One region of the Pseudomonas sp. GW821-FHT09E12 genome, then DNA from elsewhere that is predicted to be linked to it. Evidence: predicted binding sites of a transcription regulator. Region 1 holds the regulator's gene; each other region holds the start of a gene.
The links. Region 1 encodes FliA, which starts transcription of late flagellar genes. Its sites were predicted from a motif close to CTAAAGTTTNNNNNNNNNNNGCCGNTAA; they were not measured.
Positions count from the first base shown of each region.

Region 2: AC07PQ_RS13430 (methyl-accepting chemotaxis protein) is a predicted target of FliA. The motif match lies at 1,864-1,891, and genes of this name have one in related genera.
Region 3: AC07PQ_RS18830 (flagellar protein MotY) is a predicted target of FliA. The motif match lies at 3,072-3,099, and genes of this name have one in related genera.
Region 4: AC07PQ_RS19935 (methyl-accepting chemotaxis protein) is a predicted target of FliA. The motif match lies at 2,503-2,530, and genes of this name have one in related genera.

Region 1 covers NZ_JBWKOM010000011.1:140,631-145,823, reverse strand. The annotation lists gene AC07PQ_RS27495 (chemotaxis protein CheA) at 1-395, opposite strand, end outside; gene AC07PQ_RS27490 (protein phosphatase CheZ) at 408-1,196, opposite strand; gene AC07PQ_RS27485 (chemotaxis response regulator CheY) at 1,226-1,597, opposite strand; gene fliA (RNA polymerase sigma factor FliA) at 1,758-2,498, opposite strand; gene fleN (flagellar synthesis regulator FleN) at 2,495-3,325, opposite strand; gene flhF (flagellar biosynthesis GTPase FlhF) at 3,444-4,760, opposite strand; gene flhA (flagellar biosynthesis protein FlhA) at 4,772-5,193, opposite strand, start outside.
Region 2 covers NZ_JBWKOM010000004.1:326,642-331,834, forward strand. The annotation lists gene AC07PQ_RS13430 (methyl-accepting chemotaxis protein) at 1-1,814, opposite strand, end outside; gene AC07PQ_RS13435 (hypothetical protein) at 2,098-2,352, shown strand; gene AC07PQ_RS13440 (lipocalin family protein) at 2,389-2,958, shown strand; gene AC07PQ_RS13445 (formimidoylglutamate deiminase) at 3,002-4,366, opposite strand; gene hutC (histidine utilization transcriptional repressor HutC) at 4,555-5,193, shown strand, end outside.
Region 3 covers NZ_JBWKOM010000006.1:126,448-131,640, reverse strand. The annotation lists gene AC07PQ_RS18840 (response regulator transcription factor) at 1-406, opposite strand, end outside; gene AC07PQ_RS18835 (argininosuccinate synthase) at 756-1,973, opposite strand; gene AC07PQ_RS18830 (flagellar protein MotY) at 2,100-3,008, opposite strand; gene pyrC (dihydroorotase) at 3,165-4,211, shown strand; gene rnt (ribonuclease T) at 4,208-4,882, shown strand; gene AC07PQ_RS18815 (peroxiredoxin) at 4,953-5,193, opposite strand, start outside.
Region 4 covers NZ_JBWKOM010000006.1:356,175-361,367, reverse strand. The annotation lists gene AC07PQ_RS19945 (sterol desaturase family protein) at 1-232, opposite strand, end outside; gene AC07PQ_RS19940 (PepSY domain-containing protein) at 385-702, shown strand; gene AC07PQ_RS19935 (methyl-accepting chemotaxis protein) at 766-2,391, opposite strand; gene AC07PQ_RS19930 (transporter) at 2,666-3,688, shown strand; gene AC07PQ_RS19925 (inorganic phosphate transporter) at 3,838-5,193, shown strand, end outside.

The DNA of each region.
Region 1 (5,193 bases):
GCCCCCGCAGGCTCGGCCAGACGGGCCAGGGCAGCCAGCAGCTCCGGAGTGGCGGCGGTGATCTCGGTACGCTCGCGCACCTGGCCGAACATGCCGTTCACCGCGTCCAGCGCTTCGAGCACTACGTCCATCAGTTCCGCGTCGACGCGACGCTCACCCTTGCGCAGGATGTCGAACACGTTCTCGGCGATGTGGCAGCACTCCACCAGCTCGTTGAGCTGGAGGAAGCCGGCGCCCCCTTTTACAGTGTGAAAACCGCGAAAAATTGCGTTGAGCAGATCCGCATCGTCCGGCCGGCTTTCCAGCTCGACCAGTTGTTCGGACAGTTGCTCTAGAATCTCGCCGGCCTCAACCAGAAAATCCTGAAGGATTTCTTCATCGGCGCCGAAGCTCATGTATGGGTGCTCCTAGAATCCAAGGCTGGAAAGCAAATCGTCGACATCGTCCTGACCGGATACAACGTCTTCACGTTTATCGGCATGAATCTGCGGACCTTCACCCTTGGCCAGATGTTTTTGCGGATCTTTTTCAGCGAGGATCGATTCACGGTCATGTTCGATGCCGGCAAAACGATCGACCTGGCTGGCCATCAGGACCAGTTTGAGCAGGTTGCTCTCGACTTCGGTGACCAACTGGGTCACGCGTTTGATCACCTGACCGGTCAAGTCCTGGTAGTCCTGCGCCAGCAGAATGTCGTTGAGGTTGCTCGATACCGCGCGCGTGTCTTGCTCGCTGCGGGTCAGGAAACCGTCCACCCGGCGGGCCAGGTCGCGGAATTCCTCGGCGCCCAGTTCGCGGCGCATGAAACGCCCCCAATCGGCGCTCAGGGCCTGGGCTTCGCTGCTCAGGCCATTGACCAGCGGGGTCGCGCTCTCGACCAGATCCATGGTGCGGTTGGCCGCGGCCTCGGTCAGCCTGACCACATAGGACAGGCGCTCGGTGGCATCCGTGATCTGTGAAACTTCCTCGGCTTGCGGCATATGCGGGTCAATCTGGAAATTGACGATGGCGCTATGCAGCTCGCGGGTGAGCTTGCCGACCTCCTGGTACAGGCCGCGATCACGGGTCTGGTTGAGCTCATGGATCAGTTGCACGGCTTCGCCGAACTTGCCTTTTTCAAGGCTGTCGACCAGTTCGAGTGCGTGTTTTTTCAGGGTCGATTCGAAATCGCCCAATGAAGATTCGTTGTGCTCCATAGCTCCCCCGTGGCGGAATGATTCCACTCTCAACCGATGCGTTCGAAGATCTTCTCGATCTTCTCTTTCAACGCCTGGGCCGTGAAGGGCTTGACCACATAACCGTTTACGCCGGCCTGGGCAGCTTCGATGATCTGTTCGCGCTTGGCTTCAGCGGTCACCATGAGTACCGGCAGGTGCTTGAGTTTTTCATCGGCGCGCACATGGCGCAGCAGGTCGATACCGGTCATGCCGGGCATGTTCCAGTCCGTTACCAGAAAGTCGATGCTCCCACTGTTGAGGACCGGAATGGCGGTGGTGCCATCGTCAGCCTCGACCGTGTTGGTGAAGCCCAGGTCACGCAACAGGTTTTTTATGATCCGCCGCATCGTTGAGAAGTCATCAACGATGAGGATTTTCATGTTCTTGTCCAATTCGACCTCCAAGCAGTCTTAAACGCGTCCAGCACCTGAACGCGCCATTCAATCAATCAGGCAGAGCACTCAACGACTGCATGGAATACACACCGCAAGTCCGGCCACGTCGTGCCAGTCTCGCCCGCAGTGTCCCCCACACTGCCTGTCAGCGCGCTCGCCACTCTCCCAAACGCCCCCGCAAACGGGCCGCGCACTGGCTGTGTAACTGGCTGACCCGCGATTCGCTGACTCCCAGGACCTCACCGATTTCCTTGAGGTTCAGCTCTTCGTCGTAGTACAGCGCCAAGACCAGTCGCTCACGCTCCGGCAAATTGGCAATCGCGTCCGCCAGCGCGGCCTGGAAACGTTCGTCCTCCAGGTCGCGCGACGGCTCGAGATGAGCACTCGCGCCATCCTCATGCAGCCCTTCATGCTCGCCGTCCTGCAACAGGTCGTCGAAGCTGAACAGGCGACTGCCCAAGGTGTCGTTCAAAATCCCGTAATAATCGTCGAGACTCAATTGAAGTTCGGCCGCAACTTCATGATCTTTAGCGTCACGACCGGTTTTAGCTTCAATTGCGCGAATGGCATCGCTCACCATCCGGGTATTGCGATGTACCGAACGCGGCGCCCAGTCACCTTTACGGACCTCATCGAGCATCGCACCACGGATACGGATACCCGCGTAGGTCTCGAAACTCGCGCCCTTGCTCGCGTCGTACTTGGTCGACACTTCGAGCAGACCGATCATCCCGGCCTGGATCAGGTCTTCGACCTGGACACTGGCCGGCAGGCGCGCCAGCAAGTGATAGGCAATACGCTTGACCAGAGGCGCATAGCGCTCGATCAATTCGTACTGGCTGTCACGTGCCGACTTTTTGTAAAGGTTGTAGCCGCTGGCGCTCATAGCACCGGTCCCGCTGTCTGATGCACGAGCCGCTCGACGAAAAATTCCAGATGTCCACGTGGGTTGGCCGGCAACGGCCAGGTATCGACCTTCTGCGCGATGGCCTTGAATGCCAGCGCGCATTTCGAACGCGGAAACGCTTCATAGACCGCACGCTGCTTTTGCACGGCCTTGCGCACGCATTCGTCGTAAGGCACGGCGCCGACATATTGTAGGGCCACGTCCAGGAAGCGATCCGTGACCTTGGTCAACTTGGCGAACAGGTTGCGCCCTTCCTGCGGGCTCTGCGCCATGTTGGCGAGCACGCGGAAGCGGTTCATGCCGTAGTCGCGGTTGAGCAGCTTGATCAGCGCGTAGGCGTCGGTGATCGAGGTCGGCTCGTCGCAGACCACCAGCAACACTTCCTGGGCCGCGCGGACAAAGCTGACCACCGAGTCGCCGATGCCGGCGGCGGTGTCGATCACCAGCACATCGAGGTTGTCGCCGATGTCGCTGAAGGCCTGGATCAGGCCGGCATGCTGCGCCGGGCTCAGATGAACCATGCTCTGGGTGCCGGACGCCGCCGGCACGATACGGATTCCACCCGGCCCCTGCAGCAGCACATCGCGCAGCTCGCAGCGGCCTTCGATCACGTCGGCGAGGGTCCGTTTGGGGGTCAGCCCCAATAGCACGTCGACGTTGGCCAGGCCCAGGTCGGCGTCCAGCAGCATGACGCGCCGGCCGAGCTCCGCTAGGGCCAGGGACAAGTTCACTGACACGTTAGTCTTGCCGACGCCACCTTTGCCGCCGGTCACCGCGATCACCTGTACGGGATGCATGCTGCCCATGTTCGTTCTTTACCTTGTCTTACTTAGACGGGGCCACATAACTGGCTGCGCGTTCACCAACGGAACAATGCCTGGCAGACCATCGATGTAGGTACATTGCAATCTTTTCATGATTCCCTCAGCCAACCCGCTTGGTCGGGTTGTGGTAGAGGTCAGCGAACATGTCAGCCATGGCTTCTTCGCTGGGTTCTTCCTGCATCTGCACGCTCACCGCACGACTGACCAGCTGGTGACGACGCGGCAAGTGCAGATCGTCCGGAATCCGCGGGCCATCGGTCAGATAGGCAACAGGGAGTTCATGACTGATCGCCAGGCTCAACACCTCACCAAGGCTGGCGGTTTCATCCAGTTTAGTCAGGATGCAGCCGGCCAGCCCGCAACGCTTGTAGCTGTGGTATGCGGCGGTTAGAACCTGTTTCTGGCTGGTGGTTGCCAAGACCAGATAATTTTTTGCCCGGATGCCACGTCCAGCCAGGCTTTCCAGCTGCATGCGCAGGGCCGGGTCGCTGGCTTGCAGGCCGGCGGTGTCGATCAGCACCACACGCTTGCGCAGCAGCGGATCGAGGGCTTGCGCCAGGGACTGGCCCGGGTCGACATGGGTCACCGAGACGTTGAGGATCCGGCCCAGGGTCTTGAGCTGTTCCTGGGCGCCGATGCGGTAGCTGTCCATGCTCACCAGCGCGATGTTCTGCGCGCCGTACTTGAGTACATAACGCGCGGCCAGCTTGGCCAGGGTGGTGGTCTTGCCCATGCCGGCGGGGCCGACCATGGCGATCACACCGCCCTCCTCCAGTGGCTCGACTTCCGGGGTCACGATCATCCGCGCCAGGTGGGCCAGGAGCATGCGCCAGGCCTGGCGGGGTTCGTCGATTTCAGTGATCAGCGCCAGCAGGTCGCGGGCCAGCGGACCGGACAAGCCGATACGCTGCAGGCGCCGCCACAGGTTGGCCTGTTCGGGCCGGCTGCCTTGCAGCTGGCTCCAGGCCAGGGAGCCGAGCTGGACTTCCAGCAGCTCGCGCAGGCCATTGAGTTCAAAACGCATCGAGTCCAGTGCCCGCTGATCGACAGCCGGCGCGGCGACTACCGGGGCCGGGCGCTGGGGCTCGTTGAATGTAGGTTCGATCAGCGGCTCGGCGGCGGTCAGCGGCAGGCCGGCGAACAGCTGGCGATTGGTGCTGGCATCGCCGTCGCCACGCAGGCTCAGTTCGGCCTGGGCGGTGACGATGCGCGACTGAGTCTTGCGCAGTTCGTCCTCGAGCTCCATGTTCGGCACCCGTGGCGCCAGCGCCGACAGCTTGTAATCCAGGGCAGCCGTCAGCTCGACACCGCCGGCGATGCGGCGATTGCCAATGATGGCGGCGTCGGCGCCCAGCTCATCACGAACCAGCTTCATGGCCTGACGCATATCGGCGGCGAAAAAACGCTTAACTTGCATAACCCACTACCTCAGCCGTTGGGCCCTACTGTCGCAACGATGGTCACTTGCTTGTTGTCAGGGATTTCCTGGTACGCCAACACGTGCAAGCCCGGGACCGCCAGGCGCCCGAACCGCGAGAGCATCGCGCGGACCGGACCGGCTACCAGCAGAATCACCGGTTGACCTTGCATTTCCTGGCGCTGCGCGGCTTCGATCAACGAACGCTGCAGCTTCTCAGCCATGCTTGGCTCCAACAGGACACCCTCTTCCGAGCCTTGTCCTGCCTTCTGCAGACTATTGAGCAAAATCTGTTCCAACCTGGGCTCCAAGGTGATCACAGGCAGCTCGGACTCAGTACCTACAATGCTTTGCACGATGGCGCGCGACAATCCGACACGCACCGCGGCCACCAAAGCGGCAGTATCTTGACTCTTGGCGGCATTGTTCGCGA
Region 2 (5,193 bases), on a different contig from region 1:
TGCAGGTTTTCCACGCCTTCCTGGTTGAGGGTGTTGATCTCGGTGATGTCGACGTTGATCGACTCCACCACGGCGGTCTGCTCCTCGGTGGCGGTGGCCACGGACTGGTTCATGCCGTCGATCTCGCCGATGCGCTGGGTCACGCTGCCCAGGCGCTGGCCGGCCTGGTTGGCGATGCCGACGCTGCTTGCGCTCTCGCGCTGGCTTTCGGTCATGGTGTCCACCGCCTGGCGGGCGCCGACCTGCAGTTCCTCGATCATCTTCTGCACTTGCTGCGCCGAGTCCTGGGTGCGGTGGGCGAGGTTGCGCACCTCATCGGCGACCACCGCGAAACCACGGCCGGCCTCACCGGCGCGGGCGGCTTCGATGGCGGCGTTGAGGGCCAGCAGGTTGGTCTGCTGGGAGATGCTGGTGATGACTTCGAGGATCTGCCCGATGTTCACCGTGTTGCTGTTCAGCGTTTCGATATGGCCGCAGGAGTCGCTGATCTTCGCCGACAGCTGCTGCATGGCGGCGATGGTCTGGTCGACCACGGCCTGGCCTTCGCTGGCCAGGTTGCGCGCATCGCTGGAGTGCTGCGACGCCAGGGCGGCGTTCTGGGCGATTTCCTGGGCGGCGGCGCCGAGCTGGTTGATGGCCGCAGCGACGCTGCTGGTGCGCGAGGCCTGCTGGCCGGAGTTGAACATCGACGAGTTCGAGGCGCTGACCACCCGCAGGGCGACTTCGTTGACCTGGCCGGTGGCCGAGGCGACTTCGCGGATCGAACCGTGAACCCGTTCGACGAAACGGTTGAACGACACGCCCAGGGTGCCGAACTCGTCGTGGCCATGGATGGTCAGGCGCTTGGTCAGGTCGCCTTCGCCCTCGGCGATGTCGTGCATGGCGCGGCCCATCAGGTGCAGCGGCTGCATCAGCACGCGGATCAGCATGCCCAGCAGGCTGATGATGATCACTACGGCAATCAGCATGGCGATGATCGCCGAGGTGCGGAACTCGCTGAGCATCGAGAACGCGGTGCCCTTGTCCAGCACCAGCGCCACGTACCAGTCCGCCGCCGGCACGCCGTTGACGCGGGTGAAGGAGATGAGCTGGGTCTTGCCGCCCAGCTCGACTTCCTTCAGGCCCGGGCCGACCTGCGGGGCGCCATTGGGGTAGGCGTCGCTGAGGTTCTTGAGCACCAGCTTGCTGTCCGGGTGGATCAGGATCTTGCCGCCGGCGCTGACGATGAACGCCTGGCCATGGCCGCCGAAATTCAGCGAGTTGATGATGGCGCTGACGTTGGACAGGTCGATATCGGCCCCGGCGACGCCGATGAAGCTGCCCTGGTGCTGCACCGGGGTGGCGACGGTGATCACCAGCTTGCCGGAAGAGGCGGCGATGTAGGGTTCGGTGACGATGGTCTGCTGGGCCGAGTTGGCCGCCTTGTACCAGCCACGGGCTCGCGGGTCGTAGTCGGGCGCGCGGTTGCCCGCCGGGACCGAGAACATCGCGCCGTCCTGGCCGCCGAAGTAGCTGAGCTGGAAGTTGCTGGCGTAGGCGGGGAGGTCGACGCTGCGTTTCAGGTCGTCGGCGCCGCTGCCGTCCACGGCGATCTGCTGGGCCAGGGTGTGCAGCAACTGGATGCGGCTTTCCAGCCAGGTCTGGATGTTGCTGCTGGTCAGGCTGCCGAGTTCCTGCATGGAGGACTCGTTGCTGCTGCGCAGGGCCTCGCGCTGTCGATAGTCGTTGAACAGGATAAAACAGGCGAACGCAACGGCGACCACAAGAGCGGCGGCAAGCAGGATCTTATGGCTGAATTTCATGTTTCTGGTCATTAGGTGAACTACCGCGAAAGGGTGGTCAGCGAGGGGGCGTCAATTTGCCATAACGGCAGCTTTTGCGCTGCTTTTATGTCGACTGGCCATCATGAAAAATGAGGCACGCCGACGTCTGCCCGACGAAATGCGTTTTGCCCCCGCAAAGTGGTTGATTCCGGAGGAAATGCTGGGTGCTGCGTCACAATAAATAGGCGTCTGGCTGGGGAACCAGATGGGGCTTTTCTCTTCTAAGCTTCTGGTTGGCAGCATGCCATCCCCCCGTTCGCCCAGGAGTTTCACCATGTCCCTGCGTTCTCTCGCTCTGTTGTCGTTCTGCGTGCTGTTGGCTGCATGCGGCAAGATCAATCAGGAAAACTATTCCAAGCTGTCGGCCGGCATGCCCAAGGCCGAAGTTGAAAAACTGCTGGGCAAACCAACCGATTGTTCCGGCGCGCTGGGCATGTCCAGCTGCACCTGGGGTGACAAGAACAGCTTTATCAGCGTGCAGTACGCCGGTGACAAAGTGCTGATGTTTTCCGGGCAAGGCCTGAAGTAAAAAAAACCGGGGCCACGTGCCCACGGGAGAAAAATAATGATGCGTTTGCTAGTCACTCTTCTGGCCGGCCTGTTGTTGGCCGGCTGCGCCACTTCCCGGGACGATTCACTGGCGCCCAAGACCGCGAATCACGTCGATCTCAAGCGTTACCAAGGGACCTGGTACGAGCTGGCGCGTTTGCCGATGTATTTCCAACGTAACTGCGCGCAATCCGAAGCCCGCTACACCTTGCTGCCCGAAGGCAATATGGCGGTGCTCAACCGCTGCCTGACCGCCAACTGGCAATGGGAAGAGGTGCGGGGCACGGCAACGCCGCAGGCGCCGGATAAAACCGACAAGCTGTGGGTCGAATTCGATACCTGGTTTTCCCGGTTGATACCGGGCCTGGCCAAGGGCGACTACTGGGTGCTGTATGTGAGCGACGACTACAAGACCGCCATTGTCGGCAACCCGGATCGTCGATACCTGTGGCTGTTGTCGCGCCGGCCGAATGTTAGCGAGGCGGTTCGTGAGGACCTGCTGAGCAGGGCGCGCCAGCAGGGTTATGACACCACCCGCCTGATCTGGCGAGTGTCGGACAAGGCGATGGCCAAGACCTCGAAGTGAATCCATGCGGGAGCCAGCGTGCTGGCTCCCGCGGTGACGGGCTTCAGCCGAGCAGGTCGCGCAGCACCTGGGTAAAGGCCCGATTACTTTCTTCTTCGCCTGCGTGACGTCCGTCGCGCACGACCCACTGACCGTTGACCAGCACATCGCGCACCTGGCGATCGCCGCCGGCGAACAGCCAGCGGTTGAGAATGCCGTCGCCCTCGGCGGTGGCCAGGTAAGGATCGCTGCCGTCAAGCACCAGCCAGTCGGCACGCTTGCCCACTTCCAGGGCGCCGATCGGCTGTCCCAGGGCCTGGGCACCGCCGTCCAGAGCGGCGTCGTACAGGGTCCGGCCAACCATCGGCTGGTCGTTGCGATACAGGCGGTTGCGGCGTTGATCGCGCAGGCGCTGGCCGTATTCCGCCCAGCGCAATTCTTCCACCACGCTCAGCGACACATGGCTGTCGGAACCGATGCCCATGCGGCCGCCCTGGGCGAGAAAATCCACCGCTGGGAAAATCCCGTCGCCGAGGTTGGCTTCGGTGGTCAGGCACAGGCCGGCAATCGCTCGGCTTTGCGCCATGAGGCTGACCTCTTCGGCATTCGCGTGGGTGGCATGGACCAGGCACCAGCGCTGATCGACCGCGGTGTTTTCATACAGCCATTGCAGCGGCCGGCGCCCGCTCCAGGTCAGGCAGTCGTCGACTTCCTTCTGCTGTTCGGCAATGTGGATATGCACCGGGCACTGCTTGTCGCTGGCGGCCAGCACTTCGCTGATCTGCTGCGGGGTGACCGCGCGCAACGAGTGGAAGCACAGCCCCAGCTGCTGGGCCGATTGCCGGGCCAGCAGCGGTTGCAGGCGGCTTTGCAGCTTGAGGTAGTTTTCCGTGCTGTTGATGAAGCGGCGCTGGCCTTCGTTGGGCGCCTGGCCGCCGAAACCGGAGTGGCTGTACAGCACTGGCAGCAGGGTCAGGCCGATGCCGGCGGCGCTGGCGGCCTGGCTGATGCGCAGGGACAGCTCGGCCGGGTCGGCGTAGGGCTGGCCGTTGGTGTCGTGATGCACATAGTGGAATTCGGCGACCGAGGTGTAACCGGCCTTGAGCATTTCGATGTACAGCTGACGGGCGATGATGCCCAGCTGGTCCGGACTGATCTTGCCCACCAGGCGATACATCAGGTCGCGCCAGGTCCAGAAGCTGTCGTTGGGGTTGCCGGCCACTTCCGCCAGCCCGGCCATCGCCCGCTGGAACGCATGGGAGTGCAGGTTGGGCATGCCCGGCAGCAGCGGGCCTTGTAGCCGCTCGGCGCCTTCTGCGCTGGCATCGGCCTGGATGTGGGTCAACAGGCCGTCGGCGCTGACCTCGAGACGTACGTTGTTGGCCCATCCGTTAGGCAGCAGTGCGCGTTCGGCAAAGAAGGCGGACATGGTTCAAGCACCCCGTCGTGTGTTATTTGTATATACATATACAGACGTTTGCCTGCTCGGTAAACTCCGGCAAGCTAGCCTCTTTCTTCAGCCAACAAGGATTTCCCGTGCCGACTCCGCCCGCCAACTCCCCGCTGGCCGCCCATCTGGGCGATAGTCCGGCGCCCCTGTACGCCCGCGTCAAGCAGATGATCACCCAGCAGATCGAGAGTGGAAACTGGCCGCCGCATTACCGCGTGCCCTCGGAAAGCGAGCTGGTCAGCCAGCTGGGTTTCAGCCGCATGACCATCAACCGCGCCCTGCGCGAGATGACCGCCGAAGGCCTGCTGGTGCGCATGCAGGGCGTGGGGACTTTCGTCGCCGAACCCAAGAGTCAGTCGGCCTTGTTCGAGGTGCACAACATCGCCGACGAGATCGCCTCGCGCGGTCATCGCCACACTTGCAAAGTCATTACCCTGGGTGAAGAGGCGGCCGGTTCCGAGCGCGCCGTGGCCCTGGAAATGCGCGAAGGGCAGAGGGTCTTCCACTCGCTGATCGTGCATTTCGAGAACGATATCCCGGTGCAGATCGAGGACCGTTTCGTCAACGCGCTGGTGGCGCCGGATTACCTCAAGCAGGATTTCACCTTGCAGACCCCCTACGCCTACCTGAACCAGGTCGCGCCGCTGACCGAGGGCGAGCACGTGGTCGAGGCGATTCTGGCCGAGCCGGAAGAATGCAAGTTGCTGCAGATCGAGCGCGGCGAGCCGTGCCTGCTGATTCGCCGCCGGACCTGGTCCGGCCGCCAGCCGGTGACCGCCGCGCGCCTGATCCACCCGGGTTCTCGT
Region 3 (5,193 bases), on a different contig from region 1:
GGCTCGAGCGCAGGGTATGCAAGGCTTCGTTGGGAAAATAACTGTAGCCGGCCAGGACTGCCCTGACGGCACTGATCAATTCAGTGATGTCCTGCTGCTTGCACACATAACCCGCCGCACCAGCCTGCATGCAGCGCATGGAGAAAGGCCCAGGTACTTGCAGGCTCAATACCAGCACTTTGGTCGACATGGCTTTTGACGAAAGTCTGGCGATAACTTCCAGGCCATCGAGTTTGGGAATACCAATATCAAGAATAAGGATGTCTGGAACATGTTCATAAGACAGTTTCAGGGCATCCATGCCATTGTCCGCCTCGGCAACTACTTCAAAGCCGTGCCGCTCCATCAGCATGCGCACAGCCAGACGAGTGACGGGATGATCATCTACGATCAAAACTTTCTTCATGGGTAAGTCCAGAGTCCGCTATTGTTTTTTCAAGCAAACACCATAACCCAGTCATTTGGCCCGTGGCATGGCCATGCCCTGGGCCAGCATCGCCCCGAGAAGTTCCTTACAAACAATACGGATTTGCCCTACAAGGAAAAATTGAACGTCGCCCCCTATATATAACCACTCCTGACTTTCCTACACTTCGTATTGAAAAGAACAGACTGAAAGATAGTCGAGATCCCGTTGAAACAATGGCCAGTGGAAACTTTTAGTTATGGTCTCCAGACACCCGCTTGATCGATTAAAACATCAGGCATAAAAAAGCCCCGCTCATGGCGGGGCTCTTTTAAAACGACTCAAGGCATCAGAACAGAGTCCGACCCTTGTTGGCCGCAATACGCATGCGCAGGGCATTGAGCTTGATGAAGCCAGCCGCATCCGCCTGGTTGTAGGCGCCGCCGTCTTCTTCGAAGGTCGCAATGTTGGCATCGAACAGCGACTCATCGGACTTGCGACCGGTGACGATCACATTGCCCTTGTACAACTTCAGGCGAACCACGCCGTTCACGTGGGCCTGGGAGGCGTCGATCATCTGTTGCAGCATCAGACGCTCAGGGCTCCACCAGTAACCGGTGTAGATCAGGCTGGCGTACTTGGGCATCAGCTCGTCTTTCAGGTGAGCGACTTCACGATCCAGGGTGATCGATTCGATCGCCCGGTGAGCGCGCAGCATGATGGTGCCGCCAGGGGTTTCGTAGCAGCCGCGGGACTTCATGCCGACATAGCGGTTTTCCACGATGTCCAGACGACCGATGCCGTTTTCACCGCCGATGCGGTTCAGGGTCGCCAGCACGGTGGCCGGGGTCATCTCGACGCCGTCGATCGCCACGATGTCGCCGTTGCGATAGGTCAGCTCGATGTAGGTCGGGGTGTTGGGAGCCTTCTCCGGGGAGACGGTCCAGCGCCACATGTCTTCTTCGTGCTCGGTCCAGGTGTCTTCCAGCACGCCGCCTTCATAGGAGATGTGCAGCAGGTTGGCATCCATCGAGTACGGGGATTTCTTCTTGCCGTGACGCTCGATCGGGATCGCATGCTTCTCGGCATAGTCCATCAGCTTCTCGCGGGACAGCAGGTCCCACTCACGCCAAGGAGCAATCACTTTCACCCCTGGTTTCAAGGCGTAGGCGCCCAGTTCGAAACGAACCTGGTCGTTGCCCTTGCCGGTAGCGCCGTGGGAAATGGCGTCGGCACCGGTTTCGTTGGCGATCTCGATCAGGCGCTTGGCGATCAACGGACGAGCGATGGAGGTACCCAGCAGGTACTCACCTTCGTAAACGGTGTTGGCGCGGAACATCGGGAAAACGAAATCGCGGACGAACTCTTCGCGCAGATCGTCGATGTAGATCTCTTTCACGCCCATGGCTTGCGCCTTGGCACGTGCAGGTTCGACCTCTTCGCCCTGACCCAGGTCAGCGGTGAACGTCACCACTTCACAGTTATAAGTATCCTGCAGCCACTTGAGGATCACCGAAGTGTCCAGGCCGCCGGAATACGCCAGAACGACCTTGTTTACGTCCGCCATGCCATCACTCCACGGGGTTCTACGGAAAGCCGTCAAGTCTACCGATCAACGCGGATAATTTACAGAGGCGCGACAGCTTATGACGACGAAGCGACAGATTATGTCGAGCGGGCGACGACAGCCGTTTCAGGAAGTCGCCGCGGCGTTGGCGGGAGCAGCGGCCTGGGGTGCCGGTTTCTCTGCGACCGGGACACGCTGCAGCTGTACGTTGACCCGACGATTCTTCGCCCGGTTCGCCGCGTTGGTGTTGGGCGCCAACGGATAGCGCTCGCCGTGGAAACGCATCTCGATCTGCGATTCGGGAATGCCGCTGGCCTTGAAGAACTCCATCACCGCCAGCGCCCGGCGGCGCGACAGGTCACGGTTGGTCAAGCGGTTTCCGCTGTTGTCCGAGTGGCCGTCGAGCTGGATGTGATTGACCGTCGGATCGGCCTTGAGAAACTCGAGCATCACCTGCAGCCTGGCCTTGGCTTTGGCGTCCAGGTCGATGCCGCCCCCGGGGAAGCCGACCTCGGATTGCCTGACCTGATCGAAATTCTTCGGCAACAACTTGGCGACACAGCGTTGATAGTCGCCATACGCCTTGCTGAACTTGACCGGCAACAAGCGCACCTCGGACACCCCGCCCTCGCGGGAGTAGTGGCGAACCACCGGGCTGCGCCCATCCATCAATCCACCGATCAGTCGCCCAGCCTGCAGTTGCGAACTGTTGAACAGCACATCGCCATTGCCGAGCCGCACCGACCCCAGGTTGATGTCGCCCCGTCCCGGCTGCCACGGCGCCGCCGCCGCCAGCAGCGTGGCCGAACCGCCAGCGAGCATCGGGTTGTAGGCCTTGAGGCGGAAGGTCGCCTGCTCGCCGGCGCGACGCACGAACTCCCCGGAACCGAAATCGGTGATCGGCTGGCTCAGACGGCACTCGAATTTATCGCCTTCGACCGTCCACTCAATGCTCTCCAGGCGAGTCTGGAAAGTCAGCGCCATCGCGGGAAGACTGGCGAACACACTGAGCAAGGCTAGATAACGCTGGCGCACGGGAGGCTCCACTGACTTGTACATCACGAAAATCGAAATGCCTGTTTACGGCATACCTTCGGGATATCGGAAGCTTCACGCAAAACTTGATAGCGAGTGCCTGGAAGAGTCTTTTCCGGTAGCATTCACTGGAGTTTGACCCGCCTGGAATCCCCAATGTCCGACCGCCTGACCCTGCTGCGTCCCGACGACTGGCATATTCATCTTCGCGATGGTGCCGTGTTGACCAATACTGTCGCGGATGTCGCGCGCACCTTTGGCCGCGCCATCATCATGCCTAACCTGGTACCTCCGGTGCGCAACGCCGCTGAAGCCGACGCCTATCGCCAGCGCATTCTCGCTGCGCGGCCGGCCGGCAGCCGCTTCGAGCCGCTGATGGTGCTCTACCTTACCGATCGCACCCAGCCCGAAGAAGTTCGCGCGGCCAAGGCCAGTGGTTTCGTCCATGCCGCCAAGCTCTACCCGGCCGGTGCGACCACCAATTCGGACTCGGGCGTCACCAGCATCGACAAGATCTTCCCGGCGCTGGAGGCCATGGCCGAAGCCGGCCTGCCGCTGCTGATCCACGGTGAAGTCACCCGCGGTGAAGTCGACGTGTTCGACCGCGAGAAGCTGTTCATCGACGAGCACATGCGCCGTGTCGTCGAACGCTTCCCGACGCTCAAAGTGGTGTTCGAACACATCACCACCCGTGACGCCGTGCAGTTCGTCAACGAGGCCTCGGCCAACGTTGGCGCGACCATCACCGCCCATCACCTGCTGTACAACCGCAACCACATGCTGGTTGGCGGCATTCGCCCGCACTTCTATTGCCTGCCGATTCTCAAGCGCAACGTGCACCAGGAAGCGCTGCTCGACGCCGCCGCCAGCGGCAGCCAGAAGTTCTTCCTCGGCACTGACTCCGCGCCCCACGCCCAGCATGCCAAAGAAGCGGCCTGCGGCTGTGCCGGCTGCTACACCGCCTATGCCGCGATCGAGTTGTACGCCGAAGCCTTCGAACAGCGCAACGCGCTGGACAAGCTGGAAACCTTTGCCAGCCTCAACGGCCCACGCTTCTATGGCCTGCCGGCCAACACCGATCGCATCACCCTGGTTCGTGAAGAATGGGCCGCCCCTGCCAGCCTGCCTTTCGGCGAGCTGACCGTCATCCCGCTGCGCGCCGGTGAAAAACTGCGCTGGCGCCTGCTGGAGGAACACGCGTGAGTGAAGACCATTTCGACGACGAGCAGGACGGTCATAACGGTGGTGGCTCGCGTCATCCAATGGCGGCACGCTTTCGTGGTTACCTGCCGGTAGTCGTCGACGTTGAAACCGGTGGTTTCAACTCGGCCACCGACGCCTTGCTGGAAATTGCCGCGACCATCATCGGCATGGACGAAAAGGGCTTCGTGTTCCCCGAACACACCCTGTTTTTCCGCGTAGAGCCTTTCGAAGGCGCCAACATCGAAGCCGCGGCGCTGGAGTTCACCGGGATCAAGCTCGACCATCCTCTGCGCATGGCCGTCAGTGAAGAAACCGCGCTGAACGATATTTTCCGCAGCGTGCGCAAGGCGCTGAAGGCCAATGGCTGCAAGCGCGCGATCCTGGTCGGGCACAACAGCAGCTTCGACCTGGGCTTCCTCAACGCGGCTGTCGCGCGCCTGGACATGAAACGCAACCCGTTTCATCCGTTCTCCAGCTTCGACACCGCGACGCTTGCCGGCCTGGCTTATGGCCAAACCGTGCTGGCCAAGGCGTGCCAGGCTGCCGATATCGACTTCGATGGCCGTGAGGCGCATTCCGCCCGCTACGACACCGAGAAGACTGCCGACCTGTTCTGCGGCATCGTCAATCGCTGGAAGGAAATGGGCGGCTGGCAAGATTTCAACGACTGATACTGCCGCTGAACGACCGCGCATAAAAAAACCGGCCCTGGGGCCGGTTTTTTTATGCGTGAAGCGCGGCTTACAGCTTGCCGGCGTTCTCGCTCAGGTAAGCAGCAACGCCTTCTGGCGAAGCAGTCATACCCTTGTCGCCTTTCTTCCAGTTGGCCGGGCAGACTTCGCCGTGCTCCTCGTGGAACTGCAGAGCGTCGACCAGACGGATCAGCTCTTCCATGTTACGGCCCAGCGGCAGGTCGTTGACGATCTGCGAACGAACGACACCTTTGTCGTCGATCAGGAACGCGCCACGGAAAGCCACGCCG
Region 4 (5,193 bases), on a different contig from region 1:
TTTCATTGACCAGCGCGTGCAACACGTCGCGCAAGCGATCCTGCCGCGGGCGGTTCCAGTCCACCTCATAGGGCAACCACCACTCCGCCAGAAAGGACACCCCGAGCGCCCCGGCGAACACCAGCAGCAACCAGCCCGGGGCCAGCCCCGGCGTGCCCATCACCCACACGCCAGCGCCGATGAAGCCGGCGAAAAACGCGGGACCGTACAAACCTTTGATCATTGCTTTCATCACTGCCTCTCCTGTTCGAGAGCACAGCTTGAAAGACCCGAGGGCGACGGCGATTGAACAAACGGCGCAAAGCTTGCGCTGAATTAAGGGTGAATTAAGTTGTACCGGCTAACCTGAACCCACTTAAACGAATCACCCCAAGGAAAGACCCTATGAAAACGTTGACTGCCCTGTTCGCCGCTACCGCCCTGACCCTGACCGCCGGCCTGGCCCAGGCCGACGTGCGCCCGGACCTGATCCCGGGCCTGCTCAAGGCCGGCACCATCATGGACCTGGAAAAACTCAACCAGGCAGCACTGGCCGAACACCCTGGCACCACCGCCGCCAACATCACCGACACCGAGCTTGAGCAAACAGCGGCCGGCGCCTACGTCTACCAGGTGGAACTGCGTGACGCCAAAGGCGTCGAGTGGGACGTCGATCTGGATGCCAAGACCGGCAAGGTCCTGAGCAACAAGCAAGACAAGTAATTCTTCAGGACAAAAAAAGCCGCGCGGCCGAAAGGCCACGCGGCTTTTTCATGCCCTGGCGCATCAGGCACTCAGGCGTGCCGTCACCTCGTTCAACTGCCCCGACAGCTCGTGCAGGTTCTGGCTGGCGCGCTCGGTGCGCTGCACGTTATCCAGGTTGGTGCTGGCGATCGTGGTGATTTCGGTCAGGTTGCGCGAGATGTCCTCGGCCACCGAGGTCTGCTCTTCCGCCGCCGTGGCGATCTGCCGGTTCATGTCGCGGATCGCCTCGACCGCCTCGGTGATCCGCTCCAGCATGGCGCCGGCCTGGGTCACCTGCTCGACGCTGGCATCGCTGCGCGCCTGGCCACTCTCGATCGCATGGGCGGCGTCCAGCGCGCCGGTCTGCACGCTCTGGATAATCTGGTTGATCTCGATGATCGACGCCGCGGTGCGCTGCGCCAGGCTACGTACCTCGTCGGCGACCACGGCGAAACCACGCCCGGCTTCGCCGGCCCGGGCCGCCTCGATGGCCGCGTTGAGCGCCAGCAGGTTGGTCTGCTCGGCGATGCCGCGGATCACCTCCAGCACCTTGCCGATACGTCCGCTGTCGGCTTCCAGGCGGCGGATCACCTCGGCGGTGTTGGCGATTTCGCCACGCATCAGGGTGATGGTGTGGATGGTGCCCTGCATCACCTGCTCGCCCTGCTGGGCCGACTGGTCGGCGTCATCGGCGGCGCGCGCCGCATCCGCCGCATGGCGCGCCACTTCCTGGGCGGTGGCGGACATTTCATTCATCGCCGTGGCGACCTGGTCGGTGCGATTGAACTGATCGTTGGTGCCCTGGGACATCAGGGTGGCAATCGCATTCAGCTCGCCGCTGGAGCTGTCCAGGTCGGTGGCGCTGCGCTGCAGGCGGCTGAAGGTTTCGGCGAGGAAATCCCGCAAGGTGTTGGCGGCCACCGCCAGCTTGCCCAGCTCGTCCTGACGGCTGCTGGCCACGCGCTCGGCAATCCGCCCACGGCTGAGTTGCGCCACGTAGTCGATCAACTGGCGGATCGGCTCCACCAGGCTACGGTTGACCAGCCACAGGCTCAGCAGGCCGATCAACAAGCCCGAGGCCAGCATCACCAGCAGGCCGATCCACACCGTGCGTTGGGCGGCGGCGCTGATGTCGCGCGACCGCTCGCTGCCCTGCTTGCGCAACTCGCTCACCAGTTCGCTCATCTGCTCGCTGGTGGCGCGGTCCACACCCTTGACCGCGGCATCGCCGGCGGCCGGATCGGCACCGGCGGCGACAAAGGCATCGCGGCCTTTCTGGTAGGCCGTGCCCAGCACCCGGTGCTCTTCACGCAAGCGCTCGATACGGCCCTTGAGCGCCGCATCGATGCCGGGCTCGGCCGCCAGCTGGCCAAGAATACCCTGCACATCGCGCTGGCGATCCTCGAACTGCTGCCAGTATTTACTCAGGTCGGCTCTCTGCTTGCCACGCAGCAACACGTTTTTCCATTCCTGCACCTGGACCTTGAATTGCAGGTTGGCTTCATCGATCAACTGCGAGGTGCGCAACGGCCCCTCGATCAGTTCGCGATAACTTTGCACGCCGTTGGACAGGAAGTGAAAACACGCCAGCGCGATCAACAGCACCGCCAGCAGGCTGCCGCTCAACAAAGCCAGAACTTGCGCTCTCAGGGATTTTTGCAAGGACATCGAATGAGATCTCTCAACAGGGATAGAGCACGCCCGAGGCGGGCATGGGTAGCGTGCGAACATCCCTGTCAGGCGAACCGGGGCAAGCCGATCGCGCAGTCGTCGTAGGCGTGATCGGCCTGAAAGAGGCATTCTTGAGCGCCTCCGACAACCGGTTATAACCGCCGAATATTGCACTTCGAATCGTCACAAAACAGTCATGAAGCCTTGCGATGATCGGGCTCAAGTGAACCTGTAAAACCGCCTACAGGTGCCTTCCCTCCTGCGAGCCTCCATGAACCACAGCATCGACCATGCTCATCGCGATTCGGATCTGTTCGGCCTGCTCTACGGCTTTGCGTTTCGCCCCGGCGAGCGGGGTCGCGAACTGGATTCGGCCAGGGCCCTGCAAGCCCTGCAACAGCCGGACGATGGCGAGGCGTTTCTCTGGCTGCACCTGAACCTGGCCCATGCCGCCTGCGAACGCTGGATGCAGACGCACCTGGCCCTGCCCGAGGAATTCTTCGAGGCCTTGCACGAAGGCTCGCGCTCGACCCGTATCGAGCATGTGGATTCGGCCCTGCTGGCGGTGGTCAACGACGTGGTGTTCAACTTTGGCAGCATGGTTTCCTCGGACATCTCCACCCTGTGGGTCTGTGTGCGCAGCCGGCTGATCGTCAGCGCGCGCCTGCAACCCTTGCACTCGGTGGACAAGCTGCGCTCCTCTGTCAAGGCCGGCGAACGTTTCCGCTCGCCCCTGGAACTGCTGGTGCACCTGCTGCGCGACCAGGGCGAAGTGCTGACCCAGATCGTGCGCAAGACCAGCCTCAACGTCGACCAGATCGAAGACCAGTTGCTGGCCGCGCGGATCGCCACCAACCGTGCCGAGCTGGGGGCCATGCGCCGGGTACTGGTGCGCCTGCAACGCCTGCTGGCGCTGGAGCCGGGCTCGCTGCTGCGGCTGCTCAACCGGCCGCCGCAATGGCTGCAGAAGGAGGACGTCAAGGAGCTGCGCAAGTCCACCGAGGAGTTCGCCCTGATCATCAACGACCTCACCGCCCTCGGCGAGCGGATCAAGCTGCTGCAGGAAGAGATCGCCGCCAATATCAACGAACAGACCAACCGCACCCTGTTCACCCTGACCGTGGTCACGGTGCTGGCGCTGCCGATCAACATCATCGCCGGCTTCTTCGGCATGAACGTCGGCGGCATTCCCTTCTCCGAGGACCCGGAGGGCTTCTGGATCCTCGTCGCGCTGGTCGCCACCTTCACCGTCATCGCCGGCCGCTGGGCGTTTCGCAAGCGCCAGGATATGTAGGCCGCCGCCCGCTCGCTCCTACAGAAAATGGCGCGGCTTCTTGACCAGTGGTTAAAGGATTCACCCAAACACTGACCTGAGGCAGCCTCTCTGTAATATTTGGCAACGATCATGGGCGACACTCCTCCCTGCCACAGGATTGTCCGGCAATGGCCACCCCTTCCCTGACCGCCACCTCCCCTTCCCCCGCCCTCGAAGCCAGACCGCAACTGGACAAAAAAGCCAGCCCCTTCACCCTGGTGGTGTTCTTCGCGGTACTCGCCATGGGCCTGTTGTTCACCGCCTACAGCCTGATGCACGACGTGCACGAACTGGGCACCACGGTCACCACCTGGACCCCGTTCCTGCTGCTCGGCGTGGCGCTGCTGATCGCCCTGGGCTTCGAGTTCGTCAACGGTTTCCACGACACCGCCAACGCCGTGGCCACGGTGATCTACACCCACTCGTTGCCGCCACATTTCGCGGTGGTCTGGTCGGGCTTCTTCAATTTCCTCGGCGTGCTGCTGTCCAGCGGCGCAGTGGCCTTCGGCATCATCGCCCTGCTGCCGGTGGAGCTGATCCTGCAGGTCGGCTCGTCGGCCGGCTTCGCCATGATCTTCGCCCTGCTGATCGCCGCCATCCTGTGGAACCTCGGCACCTGGTGGCTGGGCCTGCCAGCCTCGTCGTCCCACACCCTGATCGGCTCGATCATCGGCGTCGGCGTGGCCAACGCCCTGATGCACGGCCGCGACGGCACCAGCGGCGTGGACTGGAGCCAGGCCACCAAGGTCGGCTACGCCCTGCTGTTCTCGCCGCTGATCGGCTTCGCCTTCGCCGCCCTGCTGCTCCTGGCCCTGCGCCTGTTCGTCAAGAACCGCGCGCTGTACAAGGCGCCCAAGGGCAACACCCCGCCGCCGTGGTGGATTCGCGGCATGCTGATCGTCACCTGCACCGGCGTGTCCTTCGCCCATGGTTCCAACGACGGCCAGAAAGGCATGGGCCTGATCATGCTGATCCTGGTCGGCACCCTGCCCATGGCCTACGCGCTGAATCGCACCATGCCGGCCGACCAGGCCCTGCAGTTCGCCGCGGTGGCCGAGGTCACCCAGCAAGCCCTGGTGAAAAACGCCCCGCAACCGGCCCCCGCCGACCCGCGCGCGGTGCTTTCCGACTATGTGCGCAACAAGGAAGCCACGCCGCAGCTGGTCCCGGCCCTGGCCGCCCTGACCGGTCATATCGGTGACGAAGTGAAGGGCTACGGCTCATTGGCCAAGGTGCCGGCCGAAGCCATGGGCAACGTGCGCAACGACATGTACCTGAGCAGCGAAACCATCCGCCTGATGGACAAGAACCAGGTCGGCGACTTCGACGCCGACACCCAGGGCAAGCTGCAACTGTTCAAGCAGCAGATCGACAACGCCACGCGCTTCATTCCGCTGTGGGTGAAGATTGCCGTGGCCATCGCCCTCGGCCTGGGCACCATGGTCGGCTGGAAACGCATCGTGGTCACCGTCGGCGAGAAGATC